3 regions of the Pseudarthrobacter sp. NPDC058119 genome follow, and region 3 is predicted to be linked to each of the others. Evidence: riboswitches for the same ligand, from Rfam matches in the RefSeq annotation. Region 3 holds a riboswitch; each other region holds the start of a gene.
What was found. A riboswitch is a leader RNA that binds a small molecule or an ion and turns the genes downstream of it on or off. The one in region 3 is predicted to bind cyclic di-AMP.
Positions count from the first base shown of each region.

Region 1: it holds a riboswitch for cyclic di-AMP, as region 3 does, so the genes downstream of both, ACFVTD_RS17120 (LysM peptidoglycan-binding domain-containing protein) here and ACFVTD_RS20000 (C40 family peptidase) in region 3, are expected to answer to the same signal.
Region 2: it holds a riboswitch for cyclic di-AMP, as region 3 does, so the genes downstream of both, ACFVTD_RS13030 (hypothetical protein) here and ACFVTD_RS20000 (C40 family peptidase) in region 3, are expected to answer to the same signal.

Region 1 covers NZ_JBHVTN010000008.1:141,746-149,574, reverse strand. The annotation lists gene ACFVTD_RS17150 (metallophosphoesterase family protein) at 1-387, shown strand, start outside; gene ACFVTD_RS17145 (glucose 1-dehydrogenase) at 537-1,430, shown strand; gene ACFVTD_RS17140 (DUF1810 domain-containing protein) at 1,486-1,932, opposite strand; gene ACFVTD_RS17135 (DNA alkylation repair protein) at 1,953-2,483, opposite strand; gene ACFVTD_RS17130 (TraR/DksA family transcriptional regulator) at 2,480-2,839, opposite strand; gene ACFVTD_RS17125 (lytic transglycosylase domain-containing protein) at 2,861-4,225, opposite strand; cyclic di-AMP (ydaO/yuaA leader) riboswitch at 4,448-4,648, shown strand; gene ACFVTD_RS17120 (LysM peptidoglycan-binding domain-containing protein) at 4,652-5,500, shown strand; gene ACFVTD_RS17115 (YdiU family protein) at 5,611-7,071, opposite strand; gene ACFVTD_RS17110 (ribonuclease Z) at 7,055-7,829, opposite strand, start outside.
Region 2 covers NZ_JBHVTN010000005.1:263,807-271,635, forward strand. The annotation lists gene upp (uracil phosphoribosyltransferase) at 13-648, shown strand; partial or broken gene ACFVTD_RS13025 (glyoxalase superfamily protein) at 691-1,065, shown strand; gene ACFVTD_RS13030 (hypothetical protein) at 1,364-2,074, opposite strand; cyclic di-AMP (ydaO/yuaA leader) riboswitch at 2,080-2,242, opposite strand; gene ACFVTD_RS13035 (ArnT family glycosyltransferase) at 2,430-4,595, opposite strand; gene ACFVTD_RS13040 (glycosyltransferase family 39 protein) at 4,602-6,719, opposite strand; gene ACFVTD_RS13045 (glycosyltransferase) at 6,716-7,829, opposite strand, start outside.
Region 3 covers NZ_JBHVTN010000012.1:19,023-26,851, reverse strand. The annotation lists gene fdhD (formate dehydrogenase accessory sulfurtransferase FdhD) at 1-515, opposite strand, end outside; gene ACFVTD_RS20025 (molybdopterin molybdotransferase MoeA) at 617-2,035, opposite strand; gene ACFVTD_RS20020 (DUF6457 domain-containing protein) at 2,032-2,325, opposite strand; gene ACFVTD_RS20015 (molybdenum cofactor guanylyltransferase) at 2,322-3,026, opposite strand; gene ACFVTD_RS20010 (HNH endonuclease) at 3,082-3,582, opposite strand; gene ACFVTD_RS20005 (NlpC/P60 family protein) at 3,853-4,620, opposite strand; gene ACFVTD_RS20000 (C40 family peptidase) at 4,784-5,458, opposite strand; cyclic di-AMP (ydaO/yuaA leader) riboswitch at 5,529-5,723, opposite strand; gene ACFVTD_RS19995 (M23 family metallopeptidase) at 5,836-6,657, opposite strand; cyclic di-AMP (ydaO/yuaA leader) riboswitch at 6,668-6,909, opposite strand; gene ACFVTD_RS19990 (metal-dependent transcriptional regulator) at 7,017-7,718, opposite strand.

The sequences.
Region 1 (7,829 bases), on a different contig from region 3:
GTGGAGGCGGCGGTGCTCGACGAGTTCGAGCACCGGAGCCGGCGCCTGCTGGGCGTTTACGGCAACAATGACGGACCCGACCTTCGCCGGCGGTTGCCTGCTACCGCCGCCGCGCTCCTGGGCGGGGTGCGTTTTGCGATGGTCCACGAGACCGGCCCGGCAAAGGGCCGCGAACAGCGGTGCGAGGCCCTGTATCCGGACGCGGACGTCCTGGTGTTCGGGCACAGCCACATTCCCTGGGACACGGTGTCGCCTGGCGGGCTGCGGCTGCTGAATCCCGGTTCGCCCACCGACCGGCGCCGCCAGCCGGCCTGCACCTATATGGAGGCCGTGGTGGAAGGCGGCCGCCTGGCGGAGGTCAGGCTGGTGGAAGTCCAGCGGGACTGACCGCGGGGCCGCTTGGCAGGGCGGGAGCTTTTGCCTAGGCTGGGAACCGTAAGCATGCTTAGTTTTTTACGGCTGCCTTGTGCGGCCTTGCTGCTTCACCATCCCGGGCGACGAACCAGCCCGCGTCCCGCACGAACAGGAGTACCACCATGACCGACCAGTACACCTTCCGTAATCCCGTGACTGCCTACGAAAAGATCTCCCCGCCCAAGCAGCACCAGCCGGAGCCGGGACTTGATGCGGAACTGGCGCCCAAGGCCGACCTCGGCGAGGAAACCTACCGCGGCACCGGGCGCCTCGAGGGCCGCCGGGCCATCGTGACCGGGGCGGATTCAGGCATCGGGGCAGCAACGGCGATTGCCTTCGCCAGGGAGGGCGCCGACGTCGTGCTTTCCTATTTGCCCCAGGAAGAGGAGGATGCCGCACGTATTGCCGGGATCATTGAGGCCGCCGGCCGCAAGGCCGTCAAGGTGCCCGGTGACCTCAAGGACTCCGCCGCTTGCCGGGAACTCGTAGACACGGCGGTGGCCGTGCTGGGCGGAGTTGACATCCTGGTCAACAACGCCGGAAAGCAGGTTGCCCAGGAGGACCTGGAAGACATCAGCGACGAGCAGTTCGACCACACCCTGAAGACCAACGTCTACGCCATGTTCTGGGTGACCAAGGCCGCGGTGCCGCACATGCCGGCCGGTTCGACGATCATCAACACCACGTCCATCCAGGCCTACAACCCGTCCCCGACCCTCGTGGACTACGCCACCACCAAGGCCAGCATCAACAACTTCACCAAGGGCCTGGCCCAGCAGCTGGCACCCAAGGGCATCCGGGTGAACGCTGTGGCGCCGGGCCCGATCTGGACCCCGCTGCAGGTCAGCAGCGGCCAGCCCAAGGAGGCACTGCCTGAATTCGGGCAGTCCACTCCCCTGGGCCGGGCGGGCCAGCCCGCTGAACTCGCCCCTGCCTATGTGTTCCTGGCCTCGCCCGAATCGAGCTACGTGGTGGGCGAAACACTCAACGTCAACGGCGGCAGCCCGACGCCATAGCGCCATGCCGCCGGGCGGTGCGGCGCCCAAAGGTCCCGCCGCACCGCCGCCGGAATCAGTCCGCCGCGTCCAGGCCGGCGAGGAGTTCGTCGGTGGCCGGGTCCGGTTCGCCGTCGAAGAACTGGGCCAGGACGGTCTTGAACACTGTTTCTCCGGGTGCCGCCCGGAGGAACAGTGTCATGCTGGAGCGGAGTTTCCTGGCGTCGATTCCGCCGAAAATGTCTTCGGCCGACTGGTCGGCGTGGTTTGCCAGGACCAGCGCGCACTCCAGGAGCCGCGGACCCAGCACCTCGTGGTCCAGGTACGCGCGCGCCTCAGCCAGGGAGGAAATGGCGTACTTGCGGGACATGTCGCTCTGTCCCAGCCCGGCAATCTGCGGGAAGACAAACCACATCCAGTGCCCGGACTTCCTGCCGACCTGCAGCTCGCCCAGCGCCTGCTCATAGGTCCCGCCGGTGTTTTGGGCGGCAACAAAACGCTCAAGGTCAAACGGTTCATTCATGTGGATCTCCTCGGTGCGTTCTACGTGGACAAGTCTTCTTCAAGGGCCTCGGCTGCCGCCCGCAGCCCGGGGTCCGGATCTTCCCGCCAACGAGCCAGGACGACGCCGGCCCGTTGCCGTTCACGCCCGGCGAGCCCAGCCAGCAAGGGGACCAGGACATCGGAGAGCAGGGGCGCAGCCAGGTCTTCTGCCTGGGCGGAACGGAGGAACCCCTCCAGCCGGGTCAGGTCGGAATGCCGGAGCAGCCGCACCCGGGACTGCAGCAACACGACGGCGGCCAGGCGTCGCTCGAACACCGGCCGCGAACCGGGCCGCGGCTGCCCCCACAGGGCCGAGGCCAGCAGCACCGTGCCGTCGTGGTCCAGGTCCTTGAATTTCCGCAGCGCGTCACGGACAGTCCCGCGGACGGCCCCCACCGACGACCCGTAGGAGGCCAGCTGCCCGCCCAGCCGGTTCCCGACGTCGTCGGCGCGATACCAGGAGCCCTCATTCTGCAGCGTCCGGTCGACGAAATCGGCCGCCGCCGACACAACCTCCGCGGCCTCCGTCATCGCCCGCGGCCGGCCGAGGCGTGCAGGATGCAGAACGGAGTCCATGGCCTGGCCTCCAGGCGCCCCTCGGCAATGGGTTCCCCGCACACCGCGCAGGTTCCGTAGGTTCCCGCGGCCAGCCGGGCCAGCGCCGCTTCGATGTGCTCAAGGCCGGCTGAGCTTTGTTTCAGGAGCGCTGAAGCCTGCGAGAGTTCAAAGGCGATGGTGGCACCCTCGGGATCGTGCTCGTCATCCACATTTGAGCCCTGGCGCGCCGAATTTGCGGCCTCGATATCCGCCCGCAGCGCCGGCAACAGGGCCACGCGCCGGGCCCGCTCCTCCTCGAGCAGCGCGCGGAACCGTTCGAAATCAGGCATGGGGACAGCCTAGCGCGTCAATCAGTACCAGTTCAGGGCTACAGAGTGGTTCCACGCCGCGCACGGGGACCCGTAGCGGTCCCTGATGTAGCCGAGGCCCCAGTCGACCTGAGTGCGGTAGCTGGTGAGCCAGTCGCTGCCGGCACTGGCGTATTTGCCCGGCGGCAGCGCCTGGGCTATTCCATAGGCACCGGAGTAGGCGTTGGTGGCTGTGGTCAGCCAGCTGGACTCCTTGGTCCACAGCTGGGCCAGGCACAGGAACTGGTCCTGGCCCCACCCGAAGGCGCCCAAGCGACCGGATGCGTAGCTTTTGGCTCCGCCGGGATCGTTCACCGCACCGCCGGGAACGGAAGGAACGACGACGGCAGGCGGACCCGGCGGGGCCGGCGCCTCCGTGGCGGCCGGCCCGGGATCGGCGACGGGAGGCGGAGCGGGAACGGGTTGGACACCGCCGGGCTGGACACTGCCGGGCTGGACAGGACCTGCCGGGACCGGGTTCGCCGCGGGCGCCGGTGCCTTCGGCTGCTGCGCCACCGCGGCAGCTGCCTGGGCCGCGGCCTCCGCCTGCCGCCGGGCCTGCTCCTCCGCGGCGGCGCGCTTGGCCGCCTGGGCCGCCTCGTAGGCAGCCTGGGCTGCCTGGCCCTGGCGGTACTCATTCTCAAGGGCCGCCGTCGTGCCTTTCAGGGCCGCGAGCTGGGCGGTCAGCTCGCCGCCGTGGCGCTGTTCCTCCGCAACCTGCCGGGCCAGCGCATCCTGGGCCGCGCGGGCCGAGTCCAACGTGGCCTTCGCCTCCTCGGAAAGCCGCTCCCGCTCGCTCCTGGCAACCTTCTCCTGGTCGGCAAGGGCTGCGGCTGCCTTTTCCGCAGCCGATGCCTTGGCAACCAGGGCCGCAGTCTTGTCCCCCACGAGCTTTACCAGGTTCAGTCCCTGGACGCTGTTGGTTCCAAGGGCATCCAGGGCCACGAAGAACCCTGCGTTGGTTCCCCCGGTCTTGTAGGACTCGACCGCCAGGGCGCCAAGGGCTTTCCGGTACTGTGCCAACTCCGCGTTGGCGTGGGCGGTCCGGCCGGAAAGGGTTTCCAGGCGGGCAGCAGCAGCCTGCAGCCCGGCGTCGGCGGCAGCGTACTCCGCGGCCGAGCGGACAGCCGCGTCCCCAGCCGCCTCCGACTCCGCCTGGAGGCCAGACAGCAGCCCGTTGATGGTGGCGATCTCCGCCGCCTTCGACGCTTCCGAGGACTGGGCTGCCTGCACGTCTGCCCAGGAGGGGTACCCGCCGGGCGGAGGCGGGTCGTCGGCGGCGGCCGCCAGGACAGCGGTGGCGGCCAGGGCAACAGCCGCCAGGCCCCCGAGCAAAGGAAACCTGGGGCTGGTTACGAACAGGGGCATAGTCCCGAAGCTTACCGCCGGATTCGAAGGTCATACAGGAACCCGTTTCCAGATTGTTACCGTCAGCAGGGAGCCCGGGCATCAGCCGAGGTCACCCCGGAAGCAAGCTTATTGTCCACACGTTTGCGCAATTCGAGAGGGCAGCCTCGTATGTTACCTAAATGTGACAATTGGCGTGCGCGTGGGTTAGGGTCGTCAGGTGTCCCTCCCAGACGGGACATTCCCGTCAGTATGCCGAGCCCTGCCGCTGACCATGGGATCCAACCGCTCCAGTTGGCAGGGACGGGGGAACCAAGTTTCCACGGCCACATGTGGCCTAGGGGTTAAGTCGCCAGCGCCGCCCTCCATTGCGGGTCCGCTTCCGGCCGGGTATCTCCAGCCCGAACCCGACAGCTCACCCCGCAGGCATGGGAGAGGCGATCAACCGTGTCAAAAAATTCCATTTCAGCCCGTCACCGCGCGACTCCGGCCCGCTCCATTGTGCTCGAGGGCCTCGCTGTAACAGCCAGGTCGCAGGCCCGCTCACTGGGCCGCCCGGCGCTGGCCGTGGCAGCAGCGTCCGGCATTGCGTTCGGCGTCGGCGCCCCGGCCCATGCTGGCGTAACCGCCCCGGACACCACTGAGCAGACCAGCGTGCAGGCCACCGCTTCAGCACCGGCCGCCCCGGCAGCAGCCCCTGCCGCGGCAGCAGGGAACGTCCACACCGTGGTGTCCGGCGATACCCTCGGCGCCATCGCCGCAGCGTACGGCGTCAGCCTCAATGACGTCCTGTCCGCCAACGGTCTGGGCCTGTCCTCGGTCATTTACCCGGGCGACCAGATCCAGATTCCCGGCGCCGGCTACACCGCGGCACCGGCACCGGCCCCGGTTGCAGCACCCGTGCAGGCGGCAGCCGCCACCGCACCGGCCAACACCGGCATGAACATGTCCTACGCCTCCGCCACGCCCGTGGCGTCCACTACCGGCAGCGGCACCGGCGCAGCGATCCTCGCCTCGGCCTACAGCCAGCTGGGCGTCCAGCAGGACTGCACTGCCATGGTTGAAAAGGCACTGCGCTCCGTTGGCAAGTCCGTGGGCGACCTGGCCCCCACCCAGTTCTTCCAGTACGGCACGGTGGTAGGCTCTCCCGCCCCCGGTGACCTGATCATCACCTCCGGCCACGTGGGTGTTTACGCAGGCAACGGCCAGGTGGTCAGCGGCGGCGTCAACGGCTACGACACCCAGGTGCACTCCATCAGCTGGCTCGGCGGTTACTCCGCTGTGCGCGTGGCCTAGTCTTCGCGCAACCGCAGGCGCGCAACCGCGCAGGCTTTAAATCAGGAGGGCGGCAGCCGGTACACCGGCTGCCGCCCTCCTGGCGCATCCGCCCTCCGCATCCGCGGCCGTCAGGTCCCGCAGAAGGTCATGTACGCGCCGAAGTCTTCAGGGGCGCCTTCCGCGTAGCGTTCCAGGCCGGGCCGTTCGGTGAAGGGGTCGCTGACTGCCTCGAGCAGCAGCTGCAAGGGTGCCAGGTTTCCGCCCGTGGCGGCGGCCAACGCCTCCTCCACCAGGTGGTTCCTGGGAATGTAGGCCGGGTTGACGCTGTCCATCAGGCCGGCGTCCGGTTCAAGTTCCTGCCACCGCACCAGCCAGGCATCGAGGGCGGCAAGGTCAAGGACCATGCCGCGCACGGCGCGGTGGTCCCCCCGCGCGGCTTTACCCAGGTTGCGGAAGAACAGGGTGTAGTCCACGGGTCCGTCCTTCAGGATGTCCAGGACATCATCCACCAGCGTCCCGGCGCGGCTTTCATTGGCGCTGTCCAGGCCCAGCTTGGCCGTCATCCCGCGGGTCCACGCAGTGCTGTACCGGCCGCGGAAACCACCCAGGACCTCCACTGCCGGGGCCACGGCTTTTTCCTGGTCCTGGTCAATCAGCGGCAGCATGGCCTCGGCGAGCCGGGCCAGGTTCCATTCGGCCAGGACCGGCTGGTTGGCGTAGGCATAGCGTCCGCCGACGTCGATGGAACTGTAGACGGCGGCCGGGTTGAAGGCGTCCATGAACGCGCAGGGCCCGTAATCGATGGTCTCCCCCGAAATGGTCATGTTGTCCGTGTTCATGACCCCGTGCACGAAGCCGACGAGCATCCACCGGGCGACGAGCTCTGCCTGGGCGGTGACGACCGCAGCGAACAGCGCAAGGTAAGGGTTCGCGGCATCGGCCGCCTGCGGGTAGTGCCTGCTGATGGCATGGTCTGCCAGCCGCTTCAGGAGGTCCATGTTTTCGGTGGCACGCGCGTACTGGAAGCTGCCTACGCGCAGGTGACTGCCCGCAACCCGGGCCAGGACGGCGCCGGGCAGCATGCCATCGCGCCGGACCTGCCGCCCGGTGGCCACAACGGCGAGCGAACGGGTGGTGGGAATGTGCAGTGCGTGCATGGCCTCACTGACGACGTATTCCCGCAGCATTGGCCCGACGGCGGCACGGCCGTCCCCTGCACGGGCGAAGGGCGTACGCCCCGAGCCCTTGAGGTGGACGTCCAGGAGGCGGCCCTTCCGGTCCATGACCTCGCCCAGCAGCAGGGCCCGTCCGTCACCGAGCAGCGGCGAGTACCCGCCAAATTGATGTCCGGCGTATGCCTGTGCCACGGGCGTGGCCCCCGCTGGAACGTGGTTTCCCACCAGAAGCCGCACACCCTCGGGGCTGCGCAGGTACTGCGGGTCAAGGCCCAGATCCGTTGCCAGTTTCTCGTTCAGGACCAGGAGCTCCGGGCTGGGCGCTTCCTCGGCCTGCCAGGGCACGGCAAGTTCCGCCAGTTCCCGGGCGAAACGGCCATCGAACGTGACCGTGGATTCAGCTGCTGCCGTCATGGTTTAACCCTATCGCCGTTGGTGGGCCGGCAGCCTCTACCGCCGGCTGCCGCCGTCGCGGAACGGGGATGCGGTCAAGGTCCCTGGCGGCGATCACGTCAACCCCGGGGGCCCGTGCACCCGCCTGTCCTGCAAGCACGGAAACATCGTCACCGTACCGAGCCGAGAAGTGGGTGAGCACCAGGGTGCGGGCCCCCGCGGACACTGCCAGCTGCCCGGCCTGCCCGGCGGTGAGGTGGAGGTACCGACCCGCCAGGGGGCCGTCGTCGTCACTGAATGTCGACTCGGCGACCAACAGGTCTGCCCCGTCTGCCAACTCTTCGGCGCCGGGGCACGGCGCCGTATCCATGATGAAGGCGAACCGCTGGCCCGGCCTGGGAATACTCATCTGTTCCAGCCTGACCGCCCCGAAGTGGCCATCGCGCTGGAGCAGGCCCACGTCGGGGCCGGTGATCCCTGCCGCCCGCAGCCGCCCGGGCAACAGGGTTCGTCCGTCAGCCTCCTGGAGGAGGTAGCCGTACGTCTCGATGCGGTGCTTCAGGGGTCTGGCCTCCAAACCTTCCGCTACGGGTCCGGGGCCCGGGTGCGGGTGGAGCCGGAGGTCGATGCCGGTTGTACTGATCGACACCAGTGCCCGGACCACCGGGTCCCCGGACGCCGGGTAGTGCAGGTGGACAGGGTGCGGCACGCCGTCGAGGGCCATCCGCGACAGGACCCCCGGCAACCCGTAGCAGTGGTCCCCGTGCACGTGCGTGAGG
Region 2 (7,829 bases), on a different contig from region 3:
TACTTTTGGGGGATGCGTACTCTCGTTGTTGACCACCCCCTGGTCGCCCACAAGCTCACCGTCCTGCGGGACAAGAACACGCCGTCGCCTGTCTTTCGGCAGCTGACGGAAGAGCTGGTGACGCTGCTGGCGTACGAAGCCACGCGGGAGGTCCGCACCGAGCCCGTCACCATCGAAACGCCTGTCAGCACCACCATCGGTACGGCGTTTACCAAGCCCACCCCGCTGGTGGTTCCCATCCTGCGGGCAGGCTTGGGCATGCTGGAAGGCATGACCAAACTGGTCCCCACCGCCGAGGTGGGTTTCCTGGGCATGGCCCGGGATGAGGAAACACTGGACATCATCACCTACGCCGAGCGCCTCCCCGAGGACCTGACCGGCCGGCAGGTGTTCGTCCTGGACCCGATGCTGGCCACCGGCGGTACGCTGCGCGAGGCCATCAAGTTCCTGTTCAAGCGGGGCGCGTCCGACGTCACCTGCATCTGCCTGCTGGCGGCTCCCGAGGGCCTGGCCAAGCTGGAGGAGGAACTGGGCGATGCAAACGTGCACATCGTCCTGGCCTCCATCGACGAGAAGCTCAACGAGAAGTCCTACATCGTTCCGGGGCTGGGCGACGCCGGGGACCGCCTCTACGGCATCGCCGGGTAGCCTCCCCTTTCCCGCACCGGTTCCCGCCGCTAGCCTGTGCGGATGGACTGGAAACTCGAACTTGCCTTTGTCCCTGTCTCCGACGTTGACCGCGCCAAGGATTTCTACGTCAACAAGGTGGGCTTCAACGCCGACTACGACGAGCGGCCTTCGGACGACATCCGTTTCGTGCAGCTGACGCCGCCCGGTTCAGCCTGCTCCATCTGCATCGGCGAGGGTCTGACCGACGCACCTCCCGGCAGCGGGTCAAACCTGCAACTGGTGGTCAGCGATATCACCGCGGCGCATGACTTCCTGAAAACCAACGGCGTGGATGTCAGTGACGTGGACGTCCAGGACTGGGGCCATTTCGTGTACTTCGCCGATCCGGACGGCAACAAGTGGTCAGTGCAGTACATCCCGTGGCGGAACGCCGGGGCAGTCGCTGCCGAAAGCTCTGCTGCACAAGGCGGCGCCGGCCAAGGCAACGCGGCACAAGGGAACTCTGCACTGGGCAACTCTGCGCATGGCAGCTCTGCACAAAGCCCTGCACCTTAAACCGCTGCGGGCCGCATCCCTGTGGATGCGGCCCGCAGCGGTTTGCGGTGTTCCCTGCCGGGCCCACGCCCAAGGCGTACGACGGCGGGGAGCCGGGACGCGTCGTCGGGCGTCCGTTAATACCGGAAAGCCTCAGCTGGAAGCGCCGCTTCGCCGCGTTGCGGCAGGGGAGTGGTGCCTAGTACCAGTTGTGCGCCAGGTGGAAGTTCAGCGCGCCGCAGGGGGACTGGTAGCTCTTCTTGATGTAGTCCAGGCCCCAGTTGATCTGGGTGCGGTAGTTGGTGAGGTAGTCCGCGCCCGAGCTGGCCATCTTCTCGGCCGGGAGGGACTGGACGATTCCGTACGCCCCGCTGCTGGGGTTGGTAGCCGTGGTGGTCCAGTCGGATTCCTTGGTCCACAGGGTCTGCAGGCACTGCATTTGGTCCGGTCCCCAGCCGAAGGTGGCCAACTGGCCGGCCGCGTAGGCCTGGGCGCCGGCGGGATCGTTCACCGCGACGGCGGGTGCAGGCTCGGGTGCGGGTGCGGGTGCGGGTGCGGGGGCAGGTGCCGGGGCTGCCGGTGCGGGAGCCGCAGGAGCTGCTGCCGGAGCCGGTTCAGCCGCCTGCGGGGCGACGCTGATGGCTGCGGGAGCGGGGCTCTCCACCGGGTTGGAGCGGATTTCGCTCTTCTCGATGCTCATTTGGGCGTCGGCTGCTGCCGTGTTTGACTGGGTGGAAGACGCCGGGGTCATGTTGCTGGTGGCCTGTCCGGCCGCGCCTACCCCCACCAGCACCGCGCACGATGCCGCAAGGACGGCGGCGCGCTGGCCCCAGGTGGTCTTCTTGGCCTGCTGCTTGGCTTTGTGTTTAGCCTTGGCATGCAGGCGTGCTTCTGCCGTGTTTTTGGACATGATTGATCGCCTCTCACACCTGCGGAGTTAGCTGTCGGGTTCGGATGAGGGCATCCGGCCACACGGAAAGAAATCACGTGCTGGCTTAACCCCAAGGGCAGTCATTGCCCGGGACGGTGGGTCCCCCGCCTCTGCCGTTGCTCAATCGGAATCCGGGGAAGCGGCAGAGCTTGGCGTCAACCCGGGATATGCGGCCCGAACGGGGACCGCACCCAATCGACGGTACACGAAGATTAAGAGGAAGTCACATTTAGGTAACGGAAGTCACGGATCCAGCGCGTCGGTTTGCCGCCGTGGCAAAGAGGATTGAGGCGGTCCGGCCCGTAAGCCCTTCGGTTCGGGCCGGACCGCATCGCTACTGGCCTGCCAGGGCGTACACCGTGGTGCCACCTATGCTCTGCGACTGGAAATTGGCTGCCACCCACTCAGCAATCTGGGTTGCTGCATCCGAGCCGCTGGTGGAGCGCATGGTCCCGCCCGCGATGAAGAAATGGATCTTGCCCTGGGACACCAGCTCCTGGAACTGCGCGAGCGTGGGGGAGGGATCGGTGCCGTTGAAGCCGCCCACCGCCATGACCGGAAGTTCGGTTGCCAGTTGGTAGCCGGCGGCGTTGTTGGAACCAACCACGGCGGCGGCCCAGGTGTAGCCCGATGCCCCGGCCTGGAGCGCGGTGACCAGGTCCGCCGACGGCGTGGGGGCACCCAGGAGCCCACCCATGACTCCGCCTCGGTTCCCGGCGAACCCCGTGCCGCCTTGGGTACCTGGCTGTCGGAAGGTTTGTCCCGGAGTGCCCTGTCCCCGAGTGGCCTGTCCCGGAGTGCCTTGGGCTGTGTTCCCCGTGCCCGTGCCATTGGGGCCGAATCCGTTCCGGTTAACCCCGGTGCCGCCGGGCGCGCCGCCGGGCCCCGCACCGAACCCTGACGTGGGTCCTGCGCTGACGATTGCCCCGCTGTGCGCCGTCGCTGCCGTGGAGACGGAATAGGCCAACGGCCCGGCGAGCGACGCTGCAATGGCGAGCGCCGCCGTCGTCCGCTGCAGGGAGTGGCGGCCCATGAACCTGGTGAGGCCCACTCCGGCTGCCGCCGCCAGGCCCGCCGCCAGCACCAGCCAGCGCAGCCACGGACCGTAGGCCGATGTGGTGCCCAGCAGGGAAAACGCGGTCAGGGCTGCCGCTGCGACGGCCGCCGCGAGCAGGATTGCAGCGGCCGGCTGCTGCCGGTGCTGCCACAGGAGGACTGCGCCCAGGCCGGTAAGTGCCGCAATTCCCGGCGCCAGCGCCACCGCGTAATAGGGGTGGATGATGCCGGCCATGAAGCTGAATACCAGGCCCGTCACCAGCACCCACGAGCCCCAGGCCACGACGGACGCACGCACCTGATCAGTCCGCGGCGCCCGCCGGCCCACCCACAGCAGGCCTGCCGCAAGGATCAGGGCGGAGGGAAGCAGCCACGCTATCTGGCCACCGAACTCGCTGTTGAACATCCGGAACAGGCCGGGCACGCCCCACCCGTTGGCGCCGCCCACGCTGCCTGTTTCGTCGCCCGTCAGTCGGCCCAATCCGTTGTAGCCAAGGGTGAGCTCCAGGATGGAGTTGTCCTGCGACCCGCCAATATACGGCCGCATGCCGGCAGGCGTCAGTTCCACCGCCGCGAGCCACCAGCCGGCGGACACCACCATCGCTGCCCCTGCGGCGGCCAGCCGCAGGAACCGCCGGCCCAGCCTGCCCGGTCCGGCAACCAGGTAGGCCAGGGCAAACCCGGGAACCACCAGCAGGACCTGCAACTGCTTGGCCAGGAAGCCGAAGCCCAGGAACACGCCGGCCAGCAGGAGCCAGCGCAGCCGGTCCTGCTGGATTGCCCGGAGGACCCCGTACGCGGCCGCAGTCATGAGCAGCACCAGCAGGGCGTCAGGGTTGTTGAACCGGAACATCAGCGTGGCAACCGGCGTGAGGGCAAGGACGGCCGCCGCCAGCAACCCTGCCCGGTGGGCGAGCGTGGCGTCACCGGTGGCCTGCACCGTGGACCGGCGCACCGCAAGGTGGAGCAGCCAGGCGGCCCCGACCCCCATCAGCGCCTGCGGAACCAGGATGCTCCACGGGTTCAGTCCGAAGATCCGGACAGACAATCCCATGATCCACAAAGATGCCGGCGGCTTGTCCACCGTGATGGAGTTGGCGGCGTCCGAGGAACCGAAGAACCAGGCGGTCCAGTCCTGCGATCCCGCCTGGGCCGCGGCCGAATAGAACGCGTTGGCCCAGCCGGAGGCGCCGAGGTTCCACAGGTACAACACGGCCGTTCCTGCCAGTACCGCCGCCAGTTCCAGATGCCGGCGGAGTGCCAGGGGATCCCGCGGACGTCCGACGGACTTTGTTCCGCCGTCCCCCGCAGCCCGGGTCTTGGCGGCCCGGGCTTCGAACGCGCGGGGTTCGGCCGGGCGGGGTTCGGCCGGGCGTGCCCCGGAGGGCCGTTCAACGCCGGTTGCGGTGCTTGGGTATGGCTGGGTCGGGTAGTGGCTGGCCATGGCGTGCTACTCCGCCAGGCGGTAGACGGTGGAGCTGCCCACAGTCTGCGCCTGGAAGTTTGCCTGTACCCAGGCGGCTACCTCGGAGTTGCCGCCGCGGCCGCCCATGCCGCCTCCACCCATGCCGCCGCCCTGGATGTAGTAGCCGATCTCGCCCTTGGACACCATGTCCTGGAACTGGGCGAGCGTGGGGTACGGGTCCCCGCCGTTCCAGCCGCCCAGCGCAATGACGTTGGTGTTCGTTGCCAGTTCCAGGCTGGCTGCCTGGCTGGCGCCGGAGACGATGGCGGACCATTTGGTGGTGGTGGAGGAGAGCAGCGCGGTCAGCGCGGCGTCGGCCGTCCCTTCACCGCCGGGGCCACCGGCTGGACCACCAATTCCATTGGTGGGGTCGAAACCGTTCGCCGGGTCGAAGCCGTTACTGCCGGCGGCGCCGTCGGTTCCGGCGGCCGCGTCACTTCCGCCGGCTTCGTCCGTGCGGTCGGTGCGGTCGCCGCGGAAGCCTGCGGCCCGGTTCCCAAAGCCGCCTGCCGACGAACCCGCGGGCCCCGACGTCGGTATGGAACCCGAGTGGGCGGCAGCCGCGGTGGCCAGGGTCCAGGCCCCCGTGCCGAGTCCGCCGGCCAGCAGGGATACGACGACGACGGCGGCCGCACCTGGGCGCCGGAACCGTGCGCCCGCCCCCAGTGCGTCGAGGCGGAGCAGGATCCCTGCAGCGGCCAGGACACCGAGGACGATCACGGCGATGCGCAGCCAAGGGAGCCACGCGGCATCCCGGCCCAGGAGCACGCCGGACCAGAGGGAGGTACCGAGGACCGTCACGGCCAGCACGATCCGGGCCGGCCAGTAGGCACGGCCCCGCCAGAGTTCCACGGCGCCGATGCCAATCAGGGCAGCGATCGCAGGGGCGAGCGCCACGGAGTAGTAGGGGTGGACGATGCCGCTCATGAAGCTGAAGACTCCGGCGGTGACCAGCAGCCAGCCGCCCCACATGATCAGTGCTGCCCGGCTCCGGGAGGTGCGCGCTTCACGCCGCGTGAACCACAGGCCGGCCACCAGCAGCACCAGGGCCGCGGGCAAGAGCCAGGACACCTCGCCGCCGAAGCTGGTCCCGAACATCCGGAGCAGGCCGGCGGCACCGCCGAATCCGCCGTTTCCACCGCCAAAGCCACCACCCCCGGGACCGCCGGCCCCTCCTCCGCCGCCGCCGGGCATCCCCTCACCCGAACCGGTGATTCGGGCCAGCCCGTTGTAGCCGAAGGTCAGTTCCAGGAAGCTGTTGGTAGTGGAGCCGGCCATGTACGGCCGGTCAGAGGACGGTGTCAGCTGGAACAAGGCCACGTAGCTGCCGGCCACCACCACAATGCCGCCGAGCGCGCCCAGCAGGTGGACCACCCGGCGCCCCACCGTGGCCGGTGCGGCCCACAGGTAGGCCAGTGCGAGGGCCGGTACCACCAGGAATCCCTGCAGCATTTTGGTGAGGAACGCCAAGCCAATCACGGCGCCAGCCGCCACCAGCCACTTCCAGCCCGCACGCTCGATGGCCCGGGTGGTGAAGTACGCCGCCAGCACCAGGCACAGGGTCAGCATGGCGTCCGGGTTGTTGAACTTGAACATGAGCGCGGCAACGGGCGTGAGGGCCAGGGCGCCGCCTGCCAGCAGGCCTGCCGCCGGCCCGGACACCCTTTTGACCGCCAGGTAAAGGACGCCGACGGCGGCTACGCCCATGAGCGCTTCGGGCACCAGCATGCTCAGGGACGAGAAGCCGAAAATCCGGCCGGCGAGGGCCGGGATCCACAGCGCCGCGGGTGGTTTGTCAACGGTGATGGCGTTTCCGGCGTCGAGCGAGCCGAAGAGGAACGCGGTCCAGTCCTTGGTGCCAGCCTGGATGGCTGCGGCGTAGAACGAGTTGCCGTAACCGGTTGCTGCAAGGTTCCACAGGTACAGGACGGCGGTGGCCACGAGGAGCCCGGCAGCGGAAGGCCGGACCCAGCGCGGTTGGTTTCCGTAGGCGTAGCGCTTCCAGCGGGACGTGGTCCCGGCGGCAGCCCCCTGCAGGTCCGGGCCCGCAGCAGGGGCTGGCGTGCCGGCAGCGTGGCCGGCGGGTGAAATGGTGGAGGTCATGATGCTGCCGTTTCTGTGGAGGGGATGGCGTGGGTGCCGGCTTCGGTGTTTTCGCCGGTCTCCGGTGCCGGAGCGGTGGTGCCGCCCGTGCCGCCGGTTGTCGCCCGCGGCGTCCGTTCCCGGAACACCCAGAGCCGGAAAAGCAGGAACCGCACAGCCGTGGCCGCCAGGTTCGCCGCGACGACGGTGAGGACTTCCGCCCACCGGTCAGGCGTCGTCGTCCGGTGCACCAGGGCAAGTGCCCCGGAGGTGAGCACCAGGCCGATGCCGAACACGATCAGCCCCTCGAAATGGTGCCGGACCGGGTTGCCGCCCTGGATGCCGAAAGTGAAGCGCCGGTTGGCTCCGGTGTTGGCCACGGCGGTGATCAGCAGCGCCAGGAAGTTTGCCAGTTGCGGATCCATGAAGCCGCGGCAGAACAGGAAGATCAGCAGGTAGGCAAGCGTCGAGGCGGCACCGATGGCGGCAAACCGGACCAACTGGCCGAAGAGGCTGCCGCGGCGGGTCTGTTCATCGGCCCGCGACGCCGCGGGAAGCGGCCCCCTGGCCAGGGCGGCGCGCAGTTCCGGGACCGGGATCCGGCCATAGACCAGGTCGCGGGTGAGCCGGGCCATCCCACGGATGTCGGCCAGTGCCGTGCGGACCACGTCAACGCTGGAATCGGGATCGTCGATCCAGTCAACCGGGACCTCATGGACGCGCAGGCCGCAGCGTTCGGCCAGGACCAGCAACTCCGTATCGAAGAACCAGGAGTTATCCACCGTGTAGGGGAGGATCTGCTGTGCGACGTCGGCCCTGATGGCCTTGAACCCGCACTGGGCGTCGCTGAACCGGGCAGCCATCAGGGAGTGGAGCATCAGGTTGTAGCTGCGCGAAATGAACTCCCGCTTGGGCCCGCGGACCACCCGGGAGTTTCGGGTCAGGCGGGTGCCGATTGCCAGGTCGGAGTGCCCGGAAATCAGGGGCGCCAGCAACGGTGGCAGGGCTGCCAGGTCGGTGGAAAGGTCCACGTCCATGTAGGCCAGGACGGGGGACGGGGAAGCCAGCCACACTTTCCGCAGCGCATTCCCGCGGCCCTTCTCATCCAGGTGGACCACCGTCACCTCCGGG
Region 3 (7,829 bases):
ACGCCGCCGGTATCGTCGAAGACGCGCTGGGACTCCCGCAACAGGTCCGGCAGGGAGGCCAGGACCTTGGCATCCACCGTCAGTGGATCCGACTGGGGACTGTGGTGCGAGGACTTTTGGACGGCCTCGATGGAATCGGTTCCGCAGATACCGCAGGAGCTGGACGTGTAGACCCGGCGGCCTGTGTCCGGGAGCGGAACGTCGGGCCGCAGCTGGGCCTCCACCACGTTGAATGTCTGGACGCCATTTTCGTCCTCGCCGGCGCAGAACCGGAGCGACACCAGCTGTTCGGGCGCCCAGATGACGCCTTCGGACACCAGGAAGCCGGCCACCAGGTCGAAGTCGTCCCCGGGCGTGCGCATGGTTACCGAGTAGGACAGGCCGCCGAGCCGGATTTCCAGCGGCTCCTCCACGGCGAGGACGTCTTCGCGGTGGCGGACCGGGTACTCCAAGGCACTCGGCGAACCGTCCAGGACATACTTGTGCACCTTCCGGCGCTGGGTTACTCGTCCCATATTCCACCCTGCCTGTTCATTACTCCATCATGGCACCAACAGAGGCCGCCCTGTTTCACGGGCCGGGGAGAACCCGACAACGGCGCCAGCCCTGCCGTGCATCAGCCCAGGAGCGCGCTCCAGTCGACGGGCCCGCTGGGCGCCGGTTTGGCTTTGGGCTGGCCGGTGCGGGCGGCGGTCCGGGGCTTGGCCTTCGCATCACGTTCGCCGGGCCGCGGAATGGGCGTCCCCCACGGCAGCGCGAAGGCAGGCACCAGTTCGCCCAGCTGCACCCCGTGCGGGGGCACCACCAGTACGCCGTCGGCGGCTGCCAGCCCGCGCATCATGCCGGGCCCCGTGTGCTGCGCCGGGGATGCCATGCCATACAGCAGCCGAAAGGGCATCAGCCGGGTGCGGCCGGGGTCGGGCTCAATCGTCGTCCCGCACGGCACGTCCTCCACCGGCGGCATGGGACGGTGCCCCAGGGCAGCCAGCAGCGGGGCACCCACGGTGGAGAGGGCCATCATGGCCGCCAGCGGGTTGCCGGGAAGTCCCAGGACAAAACGGCCGTCGGGAAGCTCGGCCAGGACCGCGGGGTGTCCCGGCCGCATGGCCACGCCGTCGATGATGAGCCGGCCGCCAAGTTCAGCCACTGCCCGGCGGAGGTGGTCCGTTCCCGAGCGTCCGGTGCCCCCGGTGGTGATGACGACGTCGGCAGGCAGGTCCGGCGCGCCGGGCACCTCGGGGAGCACGTCCTCGAGGGCCGCGAGCCATTCGGTGTAGGAATCGCCGATCCGCTGCTGGCCTGCGGGGATGCCGCCCAGCATGGCCACGACGTCGGGCAGCTGCGGGCCGAACGTATCGCGTACCTGGCCGGGGGCGGGCGTGCCCTGTTCCACCACTTCGGATCCGGTCAGCACCAGGCGGACCACGGGCTTGCCCTGGACCGGCACTTCGTCGTAGCCGGCCAGGGCGGCAAGGGCCAGGTGTGCGGGGTTGAGCGTTACCCCGGCTTTGACCAGGAGGTCCCCTTCGAGGGCTTCCTCCCCGGCCTTCCTGATGTGCTCTCCAGCTCGGGGCTCGCCCGGACGCGCCTTGCCGCCTGTCATCAGGACGGGCAGTCCCTCGTCATCCTGCCCCAGGACCGCGTTCTCGCTGCGAAGCACTGCCTTGGCACCTGGCGGGATGAGGCCACCGGTGGCAATGGGGCTTGCCAGGTGCGGCGCCAGGCGGGTGCCTGTCTCCACCGGTATCCACGGGCCGCTTCCGTTGACTGCCCAGCCGTCCATGGCCGAGGAGGCGTAGTGGGGCATGTCCTGCGGGGCTACGATGTCCTGGTCGAGCCTGCGCCCCAGGGCTATCCGCAGCGCGACGGGGCCGGGCGGAATGGGGGTTGCCGCATCGAAGGCAGCCTGCCTCGCTTCCTGCCAGGTGTGTGCCGCGTGGTGATGGCCAGCGTGTGTGTCTTCAGTTTCGCCCGCGCGCGCCTGGGCTTCCGTGCCCGGCGGCGCGCCAGGACCGTCATGGGGTTCTGCGGTCATTCGCCGGGAGTCCCGGCGGCTTCAGCGTCGTAGTCGGCCGCCAGGGAACGGGCAACGGCCAGCGCCGCGTCCATCGATGCCGCATCCAGCTCCCTGCCGGGTGCGGCAGCAAGACCCGCGGCGAAGCCGGCGATGAAGGTAGTCAGCGGTGCGGCCGGCCGGACAACCGAGTGGGCGGCGACGCCTGCGAGTGACAGCACGGCGTTGACGTCCACCTGGACGTCCTCAAGTTTGTACGCCTGGAGGAGCGCCCTGCACCACTCTTCCAGCGTTTCGTCCTGGCTTTTCACGACTTGCCTCCCACATTGTCTCCGGCTGCGCGCCGGTACTGTCCTGCGTGCTGGTTCCCGGCGGCAACACCCAGCGCGGCAGCATCATCCCAGGTATCCACATCGGCGGTGGACCCGGCGGGGACTGTGACAAGCTGCACGTCCAGACTAGCAAGGAGCGCCCTCACCGGGCCGTTGACCAAGGCGTTGCGCGAAGCCAAGTCGGCGCAGGATCTTCTTAACTCGGCTGTGCTGTAAAAACCTGCCAGCGGCTGCATCCTGCCGTCATCGGAGCAGGCCACCACCGCGTCTGTGCCGGCGCCGGAATCAAGCAGTGCGTCCCGCAGCACAGCCACCGCCTGGGAGGCCAGCGGCATGTCGCATGCCAGCACCAGGGTGCAGGGCGCCCCTCCCCCGCTCCCCGCCAGCGTGTCCAGGCCTGCGGCAATCGCAGCCGCGGGACCGGCAAAGGGTGGCTCCTCCCGGCATGCCAGGAGGTTGCCGGGACGGATCGACGGGGGCAGGCTCTCCCCTCCGTCATCCGGCTGGACTCCCGCATCTCCGACAACCACGGTCAGCCGGGCACCTGCCGCCGCGGCAACTGCGCGCTCCAGGAGGGTTTGGCCGTGGAAGACCAATGACTGCTTGGGTACGCCGCCCAGGCGGGATGAGCGCCCCCCGGCCAGGATCAGGGCATCAAAAGCCAAGCTGTTCTTGTGCACTCCCCCAGCCTACGACCAGCACCCAATCGGGTGCCGCCCAGCGGCCGGGAGGCAGTCAGGCAGCGCGCTCCGGCAACAGGAACGGATCCCATGCGGGGGTCGGCTTCTCCAGCTCCTTGATCTGCCAGATCGTCCCGTGCGGCGGTTCGGGAACAAACCGAAGGGTCCACCCCATCTCGGCGGGAGTGTGGTCGCCCTTGACGTTGTTGCATCGCAGGCAGGCGGCCACCAGGTTCTCCCAGGAATCGGCACCCCCACGCGACTTTGGGTGAACGTGGTCGATTGTGTGCGCGGCCTTGCCGCAGTACGCACATTTATGCCCGTCCCGCCGGAGTACGCCCCTGCGGCTGACTGCCGTCGAGTGGTTGTACCGGGGCCGGATGTAACGGTTGAGGAGGATCACGGACGGGCGGCCCAGGACGTCAGTGGGTCCCACCACGGGGTCGTCCCCTTCAGCCACGACGCTTGCCTTGCCCGTGAGCACAAGCACCAGCGCCCGGCGGAAAGTGACAACCGCCAGCGGTTCATATCCAGCATTCAGAACGAGAGTGCGCATGCACTTACCTCTTCACGGCCGCACCCGTCAGGGGCACGAGGGCCGGCTGCCCTCGGCATGTCCGGGCTATGGATCGACATCACAAGAGTAAACAGAGAAGTGCAAAATCAGGTAATCGCCGCCCCGGAGGCCTTTCCGCCACCAGGACGGGCTAAAGCCAAAGGCGCGGGCGGCAGACCTCTTAAACGCAAAGGACCCCCGCCTTTCTGGCGGGGGTCCTTTGGCAAGCAACATGTCGGCCGGCGCTGGTTCAGGCCGGCATGGGATTGCCTAGCGTACGCGGATGGCAACCGGTCCGGAGCCGACGTTGGCACTGAAGACCACGGTGTCGTTGCCGTTGAAGCCGCCGTGGACGGCCATGCCGTTACCGGCGTAAACGGCAATGTGGGCCATGCCGCCGCCACCGTCGGCGTAGTACAGCAGGTCACCGGGCTGGGCCTGGGACATGGGAACGGTGTCACCCAGCGACAGGTAGCCGGCCGGCCAGTCGTGGAAGTGGATGCCGACGGCGGCCAGTGCGTTGGTCACCAGCATGGTGCAGTCCTGGTGCACGCCGAGCTGGGCGTAGGCGGCGGACAGGATGGCCGCACCCTTGCCGCTCGCGGAAGCCTGGGCCGCAGGAGCGGCGGGAGCGGAAGCCGTAACAACCTTGGCCGTGGCCTTGGGAGCAGCAACAGCCTGCGCGACAGGAGCAGCTTCCTGGACCTGGACCTGGGGCTCGGGCTCAACGACCGGAGCTGGCGTCGTGGTGACGGCAGGCTTCTCGTAGCTGATGGCAATGGTGGAGGCCGCGGAAATCGGGGCGTCGACGGCGGACTCGACTTCCAGCTGGGACGCCGGAGCGGAATCGCGCTTGACGTTGGCATCGGCAGCGTTCGCTGCGATGCCGCTGGTCAGGACCAGGCCGGAAGCCGCAGCGATAACGGCAGCCTGGCGGCCCATGCCGCCGGCGTTGTCGGTGACAGCTTTGGCGATGATGGCGATCGAGTTTGTTTTGGTGACCTCGGCGCGGTGCCGTGCGGTAGCACGAGTCGTCATGAGTTCTCTCTTTCGTTTTTCCTTCGAACCGCGTGTAGGCAGGCAAAGGGGGCTGGACGCGCCGGCATCTTGGGGGTACGCCGGCGCATCCCGAACGGGGATCTGGTTTCTAGCGGGAAAGCTGTGGGCAAAGAAATAGCCCTTGGAGCGCTAAGCCCAAGAACTACTTGTTGAGGTGGTAGTACGACGAGGTACCGGTGGCTGCGGGCGAGTGCAGCAGCGTGCCCTGGGAGGGGTTGAGCGCGCTGATCATCATGCCGTTGCCGACGTAGATGCCCACGTGCGCGCCGCCGTTCTGGACAACGAGGTCGCCCGGCTGCGGCGTGGAGGTGGGGGTCATGATGCTCCACGCATTGGTGCGGGGGATGCTGATCCCGGCCTGTGCGTAGACCCACTGGACGAACCCGGAGCAGTCCCAGCCGGTGACCGGGCTGGTGCCGCCCCATACGTAGGAGTGGCCGATGCCGGTGTAGGCGATGGCTGCAATGCCAGAGGTTGCGGCGGACACAGTCTCGGCAACCTTGGCGGTGGGAGCGGAGTCCTGGCCGGCGGTGGCGGCGCGGTCGGCCGGTGCCGTGGACTGGGGACGCACGGTTTCCACCTTCGGAGCGGCGGTGGTCTTGACGACCGGGCGCTCAAAGGAAACCGTGGCCGTAGGGGCAGCGGTGACGGCCAGGGCCGTCTGCGCCGAGCCGGACTCAGTGGATGCAGAGACGCCGGCGGTGGTGTCAGCTGCATTGGCGGGCAGGCCCATGCTCAGGATGAGGCCCGAAGCGGCTGCCACTACGGCAGCCTGGCGGCCTACGGTCCCGGCATTTGCACTCACGGCCTTGGACACGGCGTCCAAGGGGCTGGTGCGAACCGTTTGCGCACGGTGGCGCGCAGAATGATGGCGTGAAGACACGAAGGTAGCCTCTCCCAATGCCTGCGAGGTGAGCTGTCGGATTCGGATGGGAGTCACCCGGCCACACTGCTTCCTGGGAAGCTCGTGACTTAACCCCAAGGCCTTCTGGAGAGAAGGCCAAAATTGGTTCCCCCGCCCCTGCCAGACGATGAAATGCGAACGGACCTTGAGCGGTGGCAGAGTTAGGCAATCCACTCAAGAGCGTCAACTTCGGAAAAGTTGACGCGAGTTAGACGGTACAGCAGTTTTGTTTCAATGTCACATTCAGGTCACGGCAGGTCACTGCGATCTGAGAGTGGGCAATCATTCGGTTACAGCCAGCCCATCGGATCGACCACTTCACCGTTGACCTGCACTTCGAAGTGCAGGTGGCAGCCGGTGGAAGCACCCGTAGTGCCGCTGAGGGCCACTACTTCTCCGCGGGAGACTGTCTGGCCCACCTTGACGTTGAAGGACGACAGGTGGTTGTAGGTGGTTTCCAGCCCGTTGCCGTGATCGATGACCACCCGGTTTCCGCCGCCGAACTGGTGCCAGCCTGCGAAAGTAACGGTGCCGGTCGCAGCAGCAAGGACGGACGTCCCGCATTGCGCCACGAAGTCCTGGCCGCGGTGGAAGTCGCCGGAGCCGCCGGTAATCGGGCTCACCCTGTATCCGAACGGCGAGGCAGTGGTGAGGGAGGCAAGTGGCGCTGCCAGGGTGCCGGCCGACGCGGCCCGCGTGACCGAGCCGGCGGACTGGGCGCTCAGCAGCTGCTTGAGCTTCCCGTCCGGATCCGCCTGGGTCACCACAGCCGAGCGGCTGAAGTCGATCTGGGCCCCCACATCGGCGGAAATCTGCGGCTGCGGGCTGACGGAGGAAGCCGCCAGGGGCGCGTTGCCGGAAGCGTCAGTGGCCATGACCGGGCTGGTGGCGGGTACTGTGACCGTCAACACCAGGCCGGTGGCGGCCAGGGCGATTCCGGCCTTCTGGCCAATCCCGCTGGCGGCGGCGAATTCGGTTACCTGCCGCAGGGGCCCCCGGCGGCGGCGCGCGTCGCGATGCAGATCGCGGGGGCGCTCCGCTGCTACATCTTCGACAACCCGGGGCGCCGAAGGGGGGCTGGCTGCGCGGCGGCGCCCCCTGGAGGTCTGCATGGTCAAGAAGGGTTCCTCTCTGGAAAAGCCTGCGGAGTTAGCTGTCGGATTCGGGTCAGAGAGATCAAAGACCCGGCCCGTCATGGCAAGCTTCTGCGCAGGGGTATTCCCGGAAGAATCCTTCACTGGAGAGGCTTGCTGCTGACGGACTTCACCCCAAGGCAGTCCCCCGCTGCCGATTGTGGTTCCCCCGCCTCTGCCAGTAACGACTCGTGCACCCGATCCGCTGGCAGAGCTCGGCTCCGGATCGGGTAACGCTTAAGTATCAACGATTGGTTCCACTATAGGGCCTTAAGACCCTAGGTAACAATTCCGTTATCTTTGCGTGAAAGTGCCCCTTCGGGGTACAACCCCGGGGCTCAGGCCTGGGACACAGAGACGAAAACGTGTGCGGCAACCTCAGGCGGCAACTCCAGTGCGCCCTCAATCCCCGGGACCCGGACCGAGATGTAGTCACCCACGTGTTCCAGCGCCACGGCGGCGCCGGGCCGGATTCCGCCTTCGTCCAGTTGCGCCAGCAACTCCGGCTCCACCTGGATCGGTTCGGCCAGCCGGCTGATGGTGACAACTGAGGCCGGCGCATAGCCCTTCATGGCCTCGACCAGGCTGATGGCCCCGTCGGCGCCAGCGGTGGCGGCCTGTCCACCCAGGGCGGCGAGGCCGGGGATGGGGTTGCCGTAGGGCGATTCGGTGGGGTGGTCCAGCATCTCGTAGATGCGCCGCTCAACCCGCTCGCTCATGACATGCTCCCAGCGGCAGGCTTCGTCGTGCACGTAGGCCCAATCCAGGCCGATCACGTCGGCCAGCAGGCGTTCGGCCAGCCGGTGCTTGCGCATGACCTCGGTGGCCCGCTTGCGGCCGGTGTCCGTGAGTTCCAGGTGCCGGTCGCCGGAGACGACCACGAGCCCGTCGCGCTCCATCCTGCCGATGGTCTGGGACACGGTGGGGCCGGAGTGGCGCAGGCGTTCGGCGATACGGGCCCGGAGGGCAACGATGTTTTCTTCCTCAAGCTCCAGGATGGTCCTGAGGTACATCTCCGTAGTGTCGATCAGATCCGTCATCCAGCTCAGCTCCTCGAGCGCAGTACCTTGCGTTGTCCCACCGTATCGCCTCTTCCCGCGAGGTAGTTCGGGGGAAAGCTTAGCCTATTTTGAGTTTGTCCGAATAGCTGC